DNA from 3 places in the Proteus terrae subsp. cibarius genome. Region 3 is predicted to be linked to each of the others. Evidence: predicted binding sites of a transcription regulator. Region 3 holds the regulator's gene; each other region holds the start of a gene.
What was found. The regulator Fur, encoded in region 3, represses iron uptake genes when iron is present. The targets are predictions, from matches to a motif close to ATAATAATGAGAACNACTATCAA.
Positions count from the first base shown of each region.

Region 1: a site for Fur is predicted at 2,813-2,835, ahead of GTH25_RS09575 (siderophore-interacting protein). Genes of this name have one in related genera too.
Region 2: a site for Fur is predicted at 1,464-1,486, ahead of feoA (ferrous iron transporter A). Genes of this name have one in related genera too.

Region 1 is NZ_CP047349.1:2,043,174-2,049,521, forward strand. It holds gene GTH25_RS09555 (cytochrome ubiquinol oxidase subunit I) at 1-376, shown strand, start outside; gene cydB (cytochrome d ubiquinol oxidase subunit II) at 366-1,373, shown strand; gene GTH25_RS09565 (DUF2474 domain-containing protein) at 1,354-1,515, shown strand; gene GTH25_RS09570 (DUF805 domain-containing protein) at 2,125-2,508, shown strand; gene GTH25_RS09575 (siderophore-interacting protein) at 2,892-3,737, shown strand; gene GTH25_RS09580 (fimbrial biogenesis chaperone) at 3,825-4,532, opposite strand; gene GTH25_RS09585 (fimbrial protein) at 4,545-5,624, opposite strand; gene GTH25_RS09590 (fimbria/pilus outer membrane usher protein) at 5,636-6,348, opposite strand, start outside.
Region 2 is NZ_CP047349.1:3,715,781-3,722,128, forward strand. It holds gene GTH25_RS17030 (DUF4026 domain-containing protein) at 1-1,197, shown strand, start outside; gene feoA (ferrous iron transporter A) at 1,594-1,830, shown strand; gene feoB (Fe(2+) transporter permease subunit FeoB) at 1,879-4,206, shown strand; gene GTH25_RS17045 (FeoC-like transcriptional regulator) at 4,226-4,456, shown strand; gene GTH25_RS17050 (OsmC family protein) at 4,642-5,100, shown strand; gene GTH25_RS17055 (OsmC family protein) at 5,291-5,737, shown strand; gene bioH (pimeloyl-ACP methyl ester esterase BioH) at 5,797-6,348, opposite strand, start outside.
Region 3 is NZ_CP047349.1:1,062,074-1,068,421, forward strand. It holds gene glnS (glutamine--tRNA ligase) at 1-1,409, shown strand, start outside; gene chiP (chitoporin ChiP) at 2,048-3,442, shown strand; gene GTH25_RS04895 (DUF817 domain-containing protein) at 3,992-4,831, shown strand; gene fur (ferric iron uptake transcriptional regulator) at 4,911-5,357, opposite strand; gene fldA (flavodoxin FldA) at 5,547-6,074, opposite strand; gene ybfE (LexA regulated protein) at 6,348-6,348, opposite strand, start outside.

The DNA of each region.
Region 1 (6,348 bases), 980 kb from region 3:
TATTGTCTTCTGGTCTTTCCGCATTATGGTTGGCCTTGGCATGTTAATGATTTTAGTCGGTGTTTGGGGAACGTGGTTACGCTATAAAAAGAAACTTTATGAATCTAAGGCTTTTTTACGCTTAACTTTCTTAATGGCACCTTCAGGACTTATCGCTATTCTTGCCGGTTGGTTTACAACCGAAGTAGGACGTCAACCTTGGGTTGTTTATGGCATACAGCGAACACGAGATGCCGTATCTGCACACGGCGAAATGCATATGAGTATAAGCTTGCTGATCTTCTTAGTTGTTTATAGCTCTGTATTCGGTGTTGGATATGCCTATATGTTAAAACTGATCCGTAAAGGTACACCGGAGGTTCATCATGGGAATTGATTTACCAGTCATTTGGTTCGTCATTATCGTATTTAGTACGTTAATGTATATTGTCATGGATGGTTTCGATCTTGGTATCGGTATGCTTTATCCATTTATTAAAAGTGACCAAGATCGTGACTTAATGATGAATACCGTTGCTCCGGTGTGGGACGGTAACGAAACATGGTTAGTCCTAGGCGGAGCTGCATTATTTGGTGCTTTCCCATTAGCTTACGCGGTTATTCTTGATGCTTTAGCGATGCCACTAACATTAATGCTTGTCGCCTTAATTTTTCGTGGTGTCGCATTTGAATTTCGTTTTAAAGCCGATGACAATCACAAAGGTTTTTGGGATAAATCATTTATCTTTGGATCTATCTTAGCCACTTTTATGCAAGGCGTTGTCGTTGGTAGCGTAGTTCAAGGTTTGCCAGTTGTTAATCGCGCTTTTGTAGGTAGCTATTTTGACTGGTTATCCCCTTTTGCACTCTTTTGTGGATTTGGATTAGTTATCGCCTATTCCTTATTAGGATGTGGCTGGCTAATTATGAAAACCGAAGGTCATTTACAACAGAGTCTATATAAGGTCGCTAAACCACTTACACTTGTTATGCTTGCAGTCATTGCAGTGGTTAGTGCATGGACACCATTAGCACAACCTGCAATTGCCGAACGTTGGTTCACATTACCAAACTTATTCTTCTTTTTACCTGTTCCTCTTTTAGTGTTGTATAGCACTTGGTTAATTTTACGCTCAGTGAAAAAACAAGGACATTACCTGCCTTTCTTTGGTGCGCTGGCTTTAATTTTCTTAGGTTTTGCAGGATTAGGGATCAGTATTTGGCCTAACATTATTCCACCAGCAATCAGTTTTGTAGAAGCGTCAGCACCGCCAGAAAGTCAAGGGTTTATGCTAGTTGGCGCACTGTTTATTATTCCAATTATTCTCGTATACACATTCTGGAGTTATTACGTTTTCAGAGGAAAAACAAATTATGAAGAAGGTTATCACTGATCCACAAATACAGAACAAACCCTCATTATTAAAAAAATGGGGATGGTTGATTACTATTTGGTTTTGTAGTGTTTTAGCCTTATTCGCAGTCTCTTCCCTCTTTCGTTTTTTAATGACGTTAGCCGGAATGAAAGTCAAGTAAAGGCAAAATACATACAGCAATATAATCAACTAACACCGAATACGGCAAGCTATAGAATAGAAGTAAAGAAAGGGCTGAAGTTATCTTCAACCCTTTTATTTTTATTAGATGCTCTTTTAACAGCTAATTTTATATAATTTTCTTTTTTATAAAAGAAAATAAGAATGTAAATATTTTCATTTTTCTATGATTAACTAAACTTAAATCAAACGCCTTGATAAAATCATTTTAAATACATCATTTTTGATTAAAAATAAGAGATAAAATCTTTTTTAGGCATTTATTACGATAAATAAAGATATAAATAATCCTATAAAAAGCCATCTTCTCTAGAAATAAAATGGAATGAATGTTGAATTAGGCTTCCAAAGTAATTATGATATCGCCGCCTAGCAGGTTCATATCTGTATTATTTTATAAAGACACACCAAATGTGTCATTTAGATATGCCATATGATTAATTCAAGAATTAAATCCACTCCCTATTAAAAAGGATGGATGATGTCTGTTCAAAATACATATTTTGATAATTTAGATTTATCTTAATTGCTAAGAAAGATCACTTACACTAGGCTTACTCATTGTTGCTACTAAATTAAGGATGAAATCATGAATTGGTATTTGGAAGTCATTAAAAATAATTATGCTAACTTTTCAGGACGTGCTCGCAGAAAAGAATATTGGATGTTTACTCTAGTAAATACCATTATTATTACCATCCTATATGCTATTGTGATTTCATCAATAGACATGAATACGGGTGAAATGAGTTCATTAGGTTCAATTGTTGGTATCATTTTAGGTATTTACTCTTTAGCTATTATTATCCCTAGCCTTGCAGTGACTATTCGTCGCTTCCACGACCAAGATAAATCAGGTTGGATGTTCTTACTTGCATTTATTCCTGCTGTTGGTGGATTAATTGTTTTTGTCTTTATGTGCCTTGAAGGTACTAAAGGTGACAACAGATTCGGCCCAGACCCTAAAGCTTAATCTATTGTTGCATTAATATGACAATACAGTGAGTACACCTACTATTAAGTTACTCACTGTATTAATTGATTTTCCTACCTTTGTTACAAATATCTAAAAACATTCCTTTCTTTAAATAAAATAACACTGGCTCATCTCCTCCCGCATTGTACTTTGGTATTTTTACGTTTCTAATTAACGATATCACGTTATTACACCATGCTTATTGCATTGATCCTTAAGTTTTTTCTTTGTTGTGAGTTTGAACTTAGTCACACAATATAAGTAAAAAAATACGCTTTCCTTTACTAAATTAATGTTAATGTTGATAATGACTATCATTATTAATTGAAAATGATAATATCTACGTCGATAAAATAATTAAATGAGTCAGGTAAAAAAACGTGAGTAACCAAAAAACACCTCAAGAAAAAAATATTTATAAACCAGCACCTCCTCGCCTAGTTCAAGTAAAACGTATTACTGATGTCACTCCAGGAATGCGCTGTATTACCTTTACTAGTGATGATTTAGATTCTTACCCAGAAGATACTGCGGGAGCACATTTAAAAATATTCTTACCTTTAGAAGGCCAAGTTAAACCTACTGTACCAGGCTTTTCTGAAAAAGGTCCTAAATGGCCTGAAGGCGAACCAAGATCGATTGTACGTACTTATAGTGTTCGTGCTATTCGCCCTGAGCAAAAAGAGTTAGATATTGAATTTGCCGTACACGACGATGCAGGCCCAGCTATTCATTTCGCGCTAAATGCTAAGCAAGGTGACTATATTGGGATCACTAATCCGGGTGGCCCTGATCCTTTATTAGCACCTGCGTCACATTACTATATGGCGGCCGACCCAAGTTCATTACCTGCTTTAATGGCTTTAATTGAAACCATGCAGCCTAATGTTCAAGGAAAAGTTGTTATACGAGTAGAAGACGAAACACATCGCCAAGAAATTAAACATCCTAGTGGCTTAGAGATAATCTGGTTGATTGGCTCAGTAGAAGAACAAACTCAAAACTTAATTAATGAATTTATGTCATGGGAATTACCTGCTGAAGATGTGGCGTTTTGGATTGCAGGTGAAGACAAAATCATTCGTGCATTAAGACGTCATATTCGCCGTGATCACGGTTACGATCGCAGCTTAATTTATGCCATTCCTTATTGGCGTTTTGGTTATGACGAAGAAGGCTATCACGCTGAACGTCACCATGTTATGGATAACGAAGACGTAAGCTAAACGATAAGTTAAAGATTAAGCGTTGGCTGTACAGGCTGCATATAATTTCTTTCATTATATGTAGCCTTTTTTATTATAAAAATGTAATCAATGTATATTCTTCTTATCTTGCTGATAATTTCCATCATCATCTATATAGATGACTGTAATGACTTGGTTGGTATCAACTTGCCCTTTATATTCAATTTTTTGTTTTGAAAACGGCGCTATCATTGTGGCCTGAATTAAAGATTGCTCTTTATTCTCTTGTGTATATATTTTGGAAATCGTAAAAAAATAAGCTGAAGAATTACTAATCTCTAAATTCTGCTGTTCCTTTGTAATCTCAATCTGTTTAAAAATAGCGTTACTCGTTAACTCGAGTTGTTTAGGGCGATAAAAAAGCTTAATACGAGTTTGTAATGCTAATTGCAACGTGTTTGTATTTTCACCACTGTTAGGTTTAGGCGGAATATCAAGCACATTAAGATAAAAAATAGACTCTCTATCTTGAGGCAACTTATTGTCTAATTGTTGTATTTTTAATTGTGCTCCTCCATTAGAGGAAACTTTCATTATGGGAGGGATAACAATAAAAGGAGCCGTTGTTGTCTCAGGGGTTGATGCAATATCACCATCATCTATCCATGATTGGACTAATGTTGGTTGTTCACTGCGATTAAAAATTTGCAATGACAGTGTTAATTTGTCCATAGGAAAAATTAGACGTGTACGTTCAAGTACTACACTCGCTTTTGTTGTCGATGTTATAAGCATAAAAAATAAAATAAAAGTAGCATTCATTATTTTTTTCATTAGATACGCTCTTTAGTCATAAGACATTACTAATGTCGCTGTGCTTGTTATTTTTCCTTGAGTGACTGAATTAGCATTATAAGGATAGTAATAAGCCCCCATATTTATCGAAAATGCAGAGGATAAGTTGCCACCTTGATTAACACTGAAAATACTGGTCGCACTGCCTTGAGAATTAATATTGTCAGAAAAAATAACGGGGCTATTGATATTATCGCTTTTTACTACACGGAACCCGATCCCCCCTGCACCTTGCGCTGTTGTATTAGTTAATATAGTTTTATCTGTCGCCAATAAATTTTGGCTTGATAAAAACATCTTAATATTTCTAGACGTTTTTGAGCCACTTAAAAAGTCTTGGCACGTAAAATTTAATGTAAAAGGTGTGTATCCTGCTTTATCTACCGTTTTTGCATCTTTTACACTGATTAATGGCAATGAAACAACTAAACCCGCATTAGAAAAATTACAGGTTGTCATTACAGGATTATAAGTAATTAGCATTGGTTGTAAGAAAATATCATTTTGATCAACTGGCCATTGCCACGTTAATAAGAATTGCACAAGTTTAATAACAATATTAAGTAACCACTGAACTAACCCAACACTCGATGCATCTGACGCTAAAATAACAGGATTAACAACCGCTGTACTTCCACTCACCTCTTTATAATTGGTCGAGGGTTTACTACTCAATAACGTAAATTTTAAGGTGAAATTAGTATCTAAATCTGATGCAGGGTGTGTTCCCGCTGAAATATTCGTTACATTATCTTTTTCTAATGCTGTTAATGTAATAGAGACAAACTGCTTCCCACCATTAAAACCAATTGTTCCCGTTCGACCATCATTAAAAGGTGAGGCAATACCCACAGTATTAGGAAATAATACCCCTCTTGCATTACATTTAAAGGTACCCGGAAATATTGTTCTACTCGTTTTTGTTACAGTTGTTGAAGCTGCATTTAAATCTGCAGATAAATCAAAGTTAATATTGGGTGCCGTAATAGTGTCCTCAGGTTTACAGTTAGCAATTGCCTGTTGGCTTATCGCACCTAATAAAATTATAAATATAAAAGCTGGTGATTTCATAGCGCTTTCCTTTATCGACAAATATTACTATTTTTATCCATCGTATTTATTAAATGCTCCACAACACATTCCATTTTTTCAGCTTTATTTAATTTTATAAAGATTGAAGAAGGTAACTCATCACTTTTTAAATAAAGCACACTTGATTGTCCGACATAACCAATACTTTCTTTTTTATTATTTAAAACTTCTGTACCGAAAGGTAAACTTTCATTATTTTCTAAAGATGCTTTAATAATAAATGTCTTACGTTTATCCGTTGTTAATGTGAGGTAATTAACTGCGCCTAGATACGGAGTAACCTGGGTTGTATTTCCAACAAGCTCAGCATTTGAAGGCATTTCTGTATTTGTTAAAGTATAATTATTTGTACGATAAGGGATACTATTAGGCACTAATACTATCCCTTGATTATTGGTTAATGTGGCTTTATTTCCATTAACCATCATATTATTGGCCATAGGTGCTTCGATAAGAGTATAGGTATTCCCTGTATTACCTGAAAAAACAATATGATTAGGTACGGCAACAACTGTTCCTCTAGCGCCTAATCCTCCCTGGCGATAATTATTTGCTTCCGTATAAGATGCAGATAATGTGCTATATGGATGACGATAACTCACATTTGCGCCGACTAAATTATTTCCACCCGTTTGATTTGAACCTGTTAAAGTATAATTAACTAGGTCATCTTTACCTGCTGTTCCACTCATACTAATTGTAG
Region 2 (6,348 bases), 1.3 Mb from region 3:
GATTACGAAATACGTCCAATGTATTCGACTGACGAACTCACACCACAACTACTCGCACATGCAAATGCGACAACTCAAGATTTATTATTAGAAACACTCTTTACTGAAGCCTTGCATCCTTTGGCAAGTTATCGCCATCAACTGAACTTTCTCAATATCATCGCACCTGAAATGGTCTTAGCATTAGATGAATCAGCGGCAGGTAAGGCATTAACGCCTGAGTGGATACGCTTTCAATTAGAGACCCCAGATCTCTATCCCGAAGTAGAAAGCTTATATGTTATTCATGCTGTCTATGACACAGAAAATGAACCACCGACTATGTTCTGGTTCCACACTCATGGATTAGCACGCTGCGGCTTAACCGAAGTCGATTTAGTTATTCCCAGTATGCTTGAGTCTTACTATGGTATTCCTGATCTCTTCCGTTGCTTTGTTAACAACAGTATTAATCATCGTCAAATCGAATTTGGTGAACCGATGCTTTGTGGTCAAACATCATCAGGCTTGGAGTATCTTGTCGCATTACCTTTTGAAGAAGGTATTCGCCATGTTAATCAATCAACACCACTTGAAAACCTTAGACCTTTAGAAGAGATGCGTTATGACACGGAAGGCGCACCAAATGGTATTTTCTTGGGTGATTTAGCTGATCGTGATGAATATCATCAACATCCTTCTTCTATGCTCTTTAGAACCAATGAAGAAAACCCTGTTTTAGAAACCTTCTTTAGAGGTTATGAAGAACAACAAGCGATGATGCTACTGCGCAGTAATGAAGAAACCTACGAGATGTCTGAAAAAGCCAAGCGACGCTGGGAATACTTCGTTTCTATGTTTGATAACTACAATCAACCGCCTGTTGAGAAAAAAAGTGGTTTTCTCTCTAAGTTATTAGGAAAAGACAAACCTGAAGAGACCGAAAACCCTTGGCAGTTTATGATCAAGTTCGGCATTCCTTATGGTGAAGGGGAAGAAAAAGAGCTAGAGCATATGTGGTTTGTACCACAGTCTAGAGATGGAGACACGATTTATGCAAAATTACTCAACGTGCCATTTTATGTTGAGGATATGCAAGAAGGTAAAACCTATCCTATCAACACTACACTAATAACAGATTGGGTCGTTTCATACGAAGCTGATAGCTATACCCCTAACAATATTTACCAACTTTTTAGCCACCAGCAAACCCACTAATTAGCGGGTATTCACCATGACAACGTGAGCTTTTTACTTAAGCTCGCGTTCTTCATATTCTTGAAATCTACTTTTATATTATCATCCGTTAACATTATTAATTGATTGTTATTTTGTTGCTACATAAGCATTTCAACTTTTCACATTCTGTTTTTGTCCAGTAACAGATAAAATAAACAGTCTAATTTCATCTCAATATCTTTTCTCAGATTGATTTAAATCAAGTGCAGATAAGCTCAGACTAGGCTAAATTATACCCAATAAAGATAATTATAATTCTCATTAGCATTAAAAATATTTATTATAATTAATCTGACCATGACGGTATGAACCTCATACGTGTAAATAACTATCAGTATCATTATTTTTTGTATCAATATTCGTGGAAGGACGATTATGTCTCTGATCCCAAATCACAGTTATAAAATCTTGAGCTACTCACCTCAGATTAGCCCGGCATACAGACAGAAACTATTATCTTTAGGTATGTTACCCGGCGCTGTGTTTAACGTTATCCGTATCGCACCACTGGGTGATCCTATTCAAATAGAAACGCACCGAGTATCCCTAATTTTGAGAAAAAAAGATCTCGCACTCATTAACCTTAGCGAAGTGGTTCATAACGAAAAATAATCGTTATTTCTCATTCAACCAGGCAAGACAACTATTGGCATCACTATTATGACTCCTCTCACTATAGGCCTTATCGGCAATCCCAATGCCGGTAAAACAACACTCTTTAATCAGTTAACAGGCTCTCGTCAGCGTGTGGGTAACTGGGCAGGTGTAACGGTCGAACGCAAAGTTGGTCGTTTCACTACTGCAAATCATAAAATTGAGCTCGTCGATTTACCCGGGACTTACTCTTTAACGACAATTTCAGAACAGACATCTCTTGATGAGCAAATTGCCTGCCATTTCATTTTAAGTAATGAAGCAGACATGCTGATTAATGTGGTTGATGCATCAAATCTTGAGCGTAACCTCTATTTGACATTGCAACTGCTTGAGCTTGGCATTCCATGTATTGTGGCATTAAACATGCTCGATATTGCAGAACACCAAGATATGCAAATTGATATCAACGCACTTTCAGAGCAACTGGGTTGCCCTGTTATTCCGATGATTTCAACCAAAGCATCTGGTATTGATAAACTCAAAGAAGCCATTGATACCTTCCCTGCTGAAAAGAAAAAACCACAAGAATTACTGACTTCTTATCCACTATGGTTATTAAATGAAGTCGAGACACTTGCTGAAAAAATTAATCATGATGAGTTTAATTTACAGCAACGTCGTTGGATGGCATTACAGTGTTTAGAAGGGGATATCTATACCCATCAACGCGCTCAAATCACCAGTGAAGATATCAAAGCCATTCGTCAACGAATTCAAGATGAACATAATAATGAACCAGAATTAGTCATTGCTGATGCCCGTTATCAAAATATTGAGCGCATCTGTCATGCCGTGATTAATATGGAGTCCATTAAGCCCAATATCCTGACACAAAATATCGATAAAGTGATATTAAACCGTTGGTTAGGCGTGCCTATCTTCCTATTTGTCATGTATTTAATGTTCGTACTCGCAATTAATATCGGTGGTGCATTACAACCTGCTTTTGAAGGTGGCTCTGAAGCTATCTTTATTCATGGTATTCAATGGATTGGTGCAACTTTTAACTTCCCTGAATGGCTGACAATTTTCCTTGCTCAAGGTGTCGGTGGTGGTATCAATACGGTTCTTCCATTAGTGCCACAAATCGGGATGATGTATCTCTTTTTATCTATCCTTGAAGACTCGGGTTATATGGCTCGCGCTGCGTTTGTTATGGATAGATTGATGCAGGCTCTGGGGTTACCGGGTAAATCATTCGTACCACTGATTGTCGGTTTTGGTTGTAACGTACCTTCTATTATGGGTGCGCGTACTCTTGATGCACCAAGAGAACGATTAATCACGGTATTAATGGCACCGTTTATGTCTTGTGGTGCTCGTTTAGCTATCTTTGCGGTATTTGCGGCAGCTTTCTTTGGTAAAAATGGTGCGAGTATTGTTTTCTCACTTTATCTTCTCGGTATTGTGGTTGCTATCCTCACAGGCTTACTACTAAAACACACCATTATGCGCGGTGAAGCGTCACCTTTCGTGATGGAACTGCCTGTTTATCACGTTCCTCACCTAAAAACGTTACTCATGCAAACATGGCAACGTCTAAAAGGTTTCGTTGTACGTGCAGGTAAAGTCATCATTATTGCGAGTATGTTTATTGGTGCGCTAAATAGCTTTACCTTCTCTGGTAAACCAGCGGATAACATCAATGATTCTGCATTAGCGTCTGTCAGTAAAGTGATCACACCATTACTGCAACCTATTGGTGTTCACAATGATAACTGGCAAGCAACGGTTGGTTTAGTTACTGGGGCGATGGCAAAAGAAGTGGTTGTGGGAACATTAAATACCCTCTATACCGCAGAAAGCATTGTTAATGAGCCATTTGACCCTGAAGAATTCGACCTATGGGGAGAAATTGGTGATGCCTTTGGTGAAACATGGGATAGCTTAAAAGAGACCTTCACTTTAGCTGCACTTTCTAACCCAATTGAAGCTAGTAAAGGTGATGGTGAAATGGATACTGGCACAATGGGAACCATGGGTGCTAAATTTGGCTCAGGCATTGCTGCTTATAGCTACTTAATCTTTGTTTTACTGTATGTACCTTGTGTTTCAGTAATGGGTGCTATTGCTCGTGAAACCAGTCGTGGCTGGATGACCTTCTCTATTCTTTGGGGATTAAATATTGCTTACTCACTGGCTGCGCTGTTCTATCAAGTCGCAACCTTTAGCGAGCATCCACAAAGCAGTACAATCACCATTGCTGCGGTTGTGATATTTAACTTAATTCTATTTATCTTGTTGCGTAATGCTCGTAATCGTCTAACAATTAACTTAAGCAATAAGCCATCATTGGCTAAACAATGTTGTTCAAAAGGTAGCTGTCACTAAGTGACAAAGGAAAAGTAAGATGGCCAGTTTGATAGAAGTACGTGATTGTATCGCCCTTAATGGTCGAGCCGATGCCCGTCTTATCAGCCATCAACTCAATATGCCTGAACCGTTGGTGCAAGCAATGTTAGAGCGGCTCACATTAATGGGTAAGCTTCAAGAAGTCGATGTCGAGGATTGTCTTACGGGTAGCTGTAAAAGTTGCCCAGAAGCCACCGCCTGCCAGACAAAGCTTTATCAAATAACCTAACAAATTGATAAATACCATCATGAAAATCCCTTACTTTGTGTAGGGGATTTTTTTATCTAATGCACAAGGTGAATCATTTTCATCTTCCTATTTAATGATTTACTTTCCTAACTATCACGGCATAATCCATTAACTATAGACGTAAAGACGTCTATTTAATTTCACTTTATAAGAATATAAAAATTATGCCAATAACTGAATTTTCATCAACGATCACCACAGGCGAGCAAGGCAGATTACAAATGCAATGCGCGTCGCGCCAATTTCAATTTTTACTTGATGAACCTGTATCACTGGGAGGTAAAGACAGTGCAATGAACCCTGTGGAAGCACTATTAGGTACACTAGGTGCTTGTAAAGGTATCGTGGCAAAAAGCTTTGCACGTATGCACCAAATTAATCTTAAAAATATTCGCATTGAAGTCAGAGGCGAATTAGATACCGATGGTTTTACCGGAAAAAATAAAGAAGCCAAAATTGGTTTTAGCAAAATTACGACCGAGTTCTTTATTGAAGCAGATAATAGTGAGGAAGAGATCGCTGCATTTATCGCTTTTATTGAACGCACTTGCCCTGTTGCAGACACAATAAAAAATGCACCGATCCTAGAAACGTCATTTCATCTCGAAAACGTAATCGCATAATCATGTCGTCATTGCTGCCCTTAATAAAAGGGCGGCATTGTTACAGCTGACATAAAATAAGAATTAACTTTATCGAAAAATGTGCTCTAAACTCGCTATTTTTAGGCTATAACCTACGCTTAATTGGCATGATAAGTAATATCACTTATTGGATGATAAAAATAACATTCCCTTTTTAAAGGATAATATTATGCCAATTATTGAGTTTTCATCTGTTATCACTAATGACGCATCTTCTCCCTTACAAATGCAATGTGCTTCACGACAATTTACGTTAATTATTGATGAGCCTGTTGCTTATGGGGGGGAAGACAGTGGTGTTAATCCAATTGAAGCGTTACTCGCCTCAATTGGCGCCTGTAAAGGAATTGTTGCTAAGAGTTTTGCACGGCTTCACCGTATTAACCTTAAAAATATCCGTATTGAGATGAAAGGTGAGATCGATCCTGATGGATATATGGGAAAGAATAAGCGTGTAAAAATCGGTTTAAGTCGTATTTCAACACATTATTTTATTCAAGCTGATAATACAAAAGAGGAAATACAGACATTTATTAATTTTATTGAACACACTTGTCCACTTTCAGATACCATCAAAAATGCCCCTATCTTTCATACTTTTGTTGAAATTGAATAAATAATATCTGCATAAAGAAATCTGCCCTTAATTTAAATAAAGGCAGATCTTTAAGATAATCACGAACGAATATTACAAGCCTCAATTAGCGCTTGAGTAAATTCATCTGGATGTGAAATAAAAGGCGCATGAGCCGCATTACGGAAAATAACAGAAGGTGAATGTGGATAAATAGCATCTAATAACCCAGCCACTTTCCGAGGAACTAAACCATCTAAATAGCCGTAAAAACGAATAAAAGGGCAATTCAACGTTTTTAACTCTTCTCGTAAATCCTCAGTACGCAAAATTTCTAGTCCACCATTAAGTACTTCGACAGAAGGCAGTGGCTGCTCTAATACTACTGACTTTAATGCCTTCATATCTTCACGCGCACTTTGCGTACCCAATGTTTGTAGTGCTAAAAAACGTTCAACTGTACGATGAAAATTCTCGTTTAACTGCTGCTCAAACCCTTTTAACACTTCAGGTTTGATACCCGGCCAATCCTCATGAGCACCAAAACAAGGTGAAGAAGCCACTGTAATCAGCGCTTGCACATTATTGGGATTATCTAAAACAACACGACTAGCGACTAATCCACCTAAAGACCATCCTAACCAAATGGCATT
Region 3 (6,348 bases):
AGTGGTTAGGTTTCCAATGGGAAGGTAGCATTCATTACTCCTCAGATTATTTTGATCAACTTTATCAATATGCGATTGAGCTGATTAATAAAGGCTTAGCTTACGTTGATGAGTTAAGTGCTGAAGAAATTCGTGAATACCGCGGTACATTAAAGGAGCCAGGTAAAAACAGCCCTTATCGCTCACGTAGCGTAGAAGAGAACTTAGCACTGTTTGAAAAAATGCGTGCTGGTGGCTTTGAAGAAGGTAAAGCGTGTTTACGTGCGAAAATTGATATGGCATCACCATTTATTGTTATGCGTGATCCTGTGCTTTATCGTATTAAATTTGCTGAACACCACCAAACTGGAAATAAATGGTGCATTTATCCAATGTATGATTTTACCCACTGTATCTCTGATGCACTGGAAAATATCACACATTCTTTATGTACTTTAGAATTCCAAGATAACCGCCGTTTATATGATTGGGTTCTGGATAATATCACTATCCCTTGTCATCCTCGTCAATATGAATTCTCACGTCTTAATCTTGAATACACTGTGATGTCAAAACGTAAGCTGAATCAGCTTGTGACAGAAAATATTGTGAATGGTTGGGATGATCCTCGTATGCCAACAATTTCAGGCTTACGTCGCCGTGGTTATACCGCAGAATCTATCCGTGAATTTTGTCTACGTATTGGTGTGACGAAACAAGAAAATAACGTCGAAATGGCAGCCCTGGAATCTTGTATTCGTGATGACTTAAACGAAAATGCACCACGCGCAATGGCAGTTATCGATCCTGTTCGTTTAGTGATTGAAAATATGCCAGAAGGTGAAGAAATTCTTATTGCGCCAAATCACCCGAATAAACCAGAAATGGGAACGCGTGAAGTGCCATTTAGCCGTGAGATCTATATTGATCGCGCTGACTTCAAAGAAGAAGCAAACCGTCAATATAAACGCCTGGTGCTAGGTAAAGAAGTACGTTTACGTAATGCTTATGTTATTAAAGCGGAACGTGTTGAAAAAGACGAAAAAGGCGAAATTACGACCATTTATTGTACCTATGATGCAGAGACTCTAAATAAAGATCCTGCTGATGGACGTAAAGTAAAAGGCGTTATTCACTGGGTAAGTATTCCACATGCTATTCCTGCTGAAATCCGTCTTTATGACCGCCTGTTTAGCGTACCAAACCCAGCGGCAGAAGATGATTTCTTATCAACAATTAACCCTGAATCATTAGTTATTCGTGAAGGTTTTGTTGAACGTAGCTTAAAAGATGCAGCTATCGAGAAAGCGTATCAATTTGAGCGTGAAGGCTACTTCTGTGCTGATAAGCTTTCAACAGCGGATAAACTTGTGTTTAACCGTACTGTGGGCTTACGTGACACTTGGGCGAAGATTTCTCAACAAGGTTAATCTGACGTACTTTAAGTCACATTAGTATCTTAATGAATAAAATGCTCGGTAATTGCTTATCGAGCATTTTTTTATCAGTTTTACAGCTTATTTCTCTTCATTTTTCATCTATTGATATTAAATATTTACTATTCATAATTTAATTAATCTCTTATTTTTTCTTTTTTTAGGTGATAAATTTCTATTTGTTTCGTTTGAAATAGTTTATTCACTATCGCTTTATTCTTTTGTTTTTTCAGATCATCACGCTAAATAAAGCTGTAATAAGAAAAGTGTGATTCACACCTCATATTTTACATCGTTAAAAAAGATTATTTATAAATACTACTTATTATTCCTTTTTATAAAAACGAAATCTTATATCGTTTAAAGATTGGTTTGTAAAATGCAATAAAATCAAAGTATTATATTTATTTTTAATTAATCCTTATAAAAGCAAGAAAATGAAACGATCATTTAGTTATGTGTCCTTTGTCATATTTTGATAAAAATTCTTTTTTTTAGGTTGATAATTCGCGTCGCGAAAAATATGCTGTTTTTAACCTAATTTAGGTTTTTTCCCCATTTGGGGTTTTATATTTGGAAATAGGCATTGTGCTTATTTCTTTTTTAGTCAAAGTCAAAGAGGAAACAATGCTATGGTTATGCAACATGCTAAACCAGGCAGGGTGGCACTTGCCGTTATGGGCGCATTGCTTGTAACTGCACTACCTGCAAAAATGTCTCATGCTGAAGGGTTTATTGATGACTCAACCTTAACAGGCGGTCTTTTTTATTGGCAACGTGACCGTGATAGAAAAGAGTTAACACCAAATAGCCCTGATTACGGCAAATACAAAGCTAACTTACACCATTCTACTTTCAACGCTAATCTAGATTTCTCATCAGGTTACCTCGGTAATTTTATTGGTATTGATTTAGCTGCCTTTGGTGCGGCTGAATTGAATAACAGTGGCCCAGCGGCACCTAACGAAATCGGTTTTAGTGATGCAAAAAGTCGCTGGGATGAAAAATGGACTGGCGATCGCAGCGGCATGAGCGTTTATAAAGCGGCTGCGAAATTCAAATTAGGCAACTTCTGGGCTCAAGGTGGATATATTCAACCTAAAGGCCAAAGCTTATTGCGTCCACATTGGAGCTTCTTACCGGGAACTTACCGTGGAGCTGAAGCGGGTGCTGTCTTTGATTTCGATAAAAGTGGTGAATTGTCTTTCTCCTATATGTGGACCGATGAATACAAAGCACCATGGTATCGGAATATGTACAATTTCCGTAAAGCTGATCTAGAAACGAATATCAGCTATCTTCACTCTTTCGGCGCCAAATATGATTTTAAAAACAGCCTAGTATTAGAAGCTGCATTTGGTCAGGCCGATGGTTATATCGATCAGTATTTTGGTAAAGTTTCTTATGATTTTCCAATTGCTGACAATGCATTAAGAACGTCTTACCAATTCTACGGTGCTAAAGATAAAGTTACCGGTGGAGGTGTTAATGACGTTTATGATGGGCTGGCATGGTTACAAGCACTGACTTTTGGTTATACCTACAATGTATTTGACTTCAAAGTAGAAGGAACATGGGTTAAAGCTGAAGGTAATCAAGGTTATTTCTTACAACGCATGACCCCGGGCTGGGCAACCTCTAATGGTCGTCTTGATGTCTGGTGGGATGGCCGTTCTGACTTTAACGCCAATGGTGAAAAAGCACTTTATGCTGGCGTTATGTATGATCTGAAAAACTGGGATCTGTCAGGCTGGGCGGTAGGTACTTCTTATGTTTACGCATGGGATGCTAAGCCAAGTGGTAAAGCCATTTATGACCAAGGTCAGCGTATCAGAGAAAGTGCATGGAATGCGGATATTATGTATACAGTTCAAGAAGGGCGCGCTAAAGGCACTCTCTTTAAACTTCACTATACCCGTTATGATAACCACTCTGATATTCCAAGTTATGAAGGTGGTTTTGGTAATATTTTCCAAGATGAAAAAGACGTTAAGTTTAACGTGATTATGCCATTCACTATTTTCTAATATCATCATAAGGATAAAGTGTATTAATTGCACTTTATCCTGAATAAAACTAAAAAAGCTAAATACGATTACGATAAGTAAAAATAAGTAGTAGAAAGGTAGGGATGTAGTAATTAAAAAGAGCTTTATAAATAAGCCTTGTTAATAAAGTGAAATTATCAGCAGCAGTAAGAAGTAGAAAAGTAGAAGTAAAAGAGTAAAAGCAGTAAAGAGTCGTTTTAAAATCGCAGTATGTAGTAAAAGTAATGAAGTAAAGTCGTCATGTCATGTCGTCTGAGATAAATGTGAGTGGGTTATGTTTATCTCCTGTGTTTTAGTTATTTCGCAGAAGTTGCGTAAGGTATTTACCCTAAGTAAAGGCAGTCAGAGTGGGTATCGTAGTGGGGGGTAAATACCTTTATTTTTTCATTCCTTTCTTTTTCGTCCTTTTCATCCTTGTAGGTTTTTTTATTCTATGGCAAATTTCTTGCCATTCATTTTATCTTACCTCACCTTATTTATTATTCTGCATTGCATGCTGTTTAATAATGCAAATTTTCAGGAAGAAGCATGTTAAAGCGATTGGACGATTTTTTATTAGAACCACCATTGAAGCCCTTTAAAGGTATAAAACGATTTATTGTTGAATTTCTTTTTTTTGGTGTCAAAGAGGCGCGTTCTTGTTTATTTGCCGGTTTTTTCTTTTTTATTTTATTTGCTACACCAAGTAAAGGTGTCTTTGGTATACCCCGTTATGATGTGCTTCTTATTCTTGCTATCGCTTTTCAATTATGGATGGTGTGGGGAAAGTTAGAGACATGGGATGAATTAAAAGCGATCTGTTTTTTCCATATTGTTGGTTTTGTGATGGAATTATTTAAAACATCAGCAGCGATTGGTTCATGGAAATACCCTGATTTTGCTTACACGAAATTGTGGGAAGTTCCTTTATTTACTGGATTTATGTATTCCGCGGTAGGAAGCTATTTAATTCAAGCATGGCGTTTTTTAAAAGTGCGAATTGAACATTATCCGCCTTATTGGCTGGCAACATTAGTTGCTCTTGCAATTTATATCAATTTCTTTTCTCACCATTTTATTGGTGATTATCGTTGGTACTTAACCGCCTTTATTTTAGGTCTTTATGCTCGTAGTGTGGTTTATTTTACACCTTATGATACAGAGCGAAAAATGCCCTTATTACTTGCTTTTGTTCTGATAGGTTTCTTTATTTGGCTTGCTGAGAATTTCGGAACATTTTTTGGTGTTTGGCAATATCCTAACCAAATTGGTGCTTGGTCTGCTGTACATGCAGGCAAATGGGGCTCTTGGTCACTATTAGTTATTGTTACATTTACTATTGTGGTTCATTTAAAACATATTAAACACAGTATCAGTGTGACTAAGTAGAGTTATCCTCGGATTTTAGGCAATAAAAAAGGAACTGTAGACAGTTCCTTTTTTTTACTGAGAGATTATCCAGAATGAATTATTTCTCATCATGTGCGTGGCTATCTTCTTTACAATTGCCTTCAGCGCAGTGGCCATATAAATAAAGGCTATGATTGGAAAGCTTGATACCATGACGTTCAGCGATGTTTCTTTGGCGTAATTCAATAGCATCGTCTGTAAACTCGATAACTTTGCCACAATCAAGACAAATTAAATGGTCATGATGGTGTTGCTGAGTTAATTCAAATACTGATTTACCACCTTCAAAATTATGTCGGGTAACAATACCAGCATCATCAAATTGGTTTAAGACGCGATACACTGTTGCCAGACCAATCTCTTCACCGATATCGATGAGTTTTTTGTAGAGATCTTCAGCACTGACATGATGGCACTCAGGATCCTGGAGCACTTCCAAGATCTTTAAGCGAGGAAGTGTAACTTTTAACCCAGCATTTTTTAACGCTTTATTATTGTCGGTCATGCGGATTTAATCCTGTTGCTAATGGTGAATTTAATTTTTGTGCTCACAAATAGGTTTTATTCGTTAATACTCGGGTGAATAAATAACCTCATTGATTATAGGCATGATATTTAAAAATAAACACCCCACCTATCACACTATCTTAGCACACCATTGAATAATTATCATTCTCAATATTGAGTATTTCTTTTATCCCAGAATTTCGTCTAGGCTCATTTCTTCTTTGATTTGAGCAACCCAAGCATCAACACGCTCTTCGGTTAATTCTGGTTGACGATCTTCATCAATCGCAAGACCGATAAAGTGATTATCATCTGCGAGCCCTTTAGAGGCTTCGAAATGATAACCTTCTGTTGGCCAATGACCTACGATAACAGCACCACGAGGCTCAATAATATCGCGGATAGTACCCATTGCATCACAGAAATATTCTGCGTAATCTTCTTGGTCACCACAACCAAAGAGTGCAACAAGCTTACCATTGAAATCAATATCTTCTAGTGTTGGGAAAAAATCATCCCAATCACATTGTGCTTCACCATAATACCAAGTAGGAATACCTAGTAACAGAATATCGAACGCTTCGATGTCTTCTTGACTGGATTTTGCAATATCATGAACTTCAGCATTATCAGCGCCCAGTCTTTCTTGAAGCATTTTGGCAATATTTTCAGTGTTGCCAGTATCACTGCCGAAGAATATTCCTATGATTGCCATAAAGTGAGATAACCTCTTTTATTCTAAATTCGTTATATTTCAAATTGTAGCGTTATTGACTACGTATATTTTCACAAGTCACATACTGCTTGTATGTTTCTAATGACTCATTCACTTGCCACCTAGCTACACTTCAAAATATTTAGAGTATATTTGTCTGTGTTTGAACAATTACTAGTGAAAGATAAGCATTGTGTTTTCATAATAGAAAACTAAAAATGTATTTTGACGAAAATAGCAGGCTAATTCTGTCGAATTTGTGTGGTTTATCTGC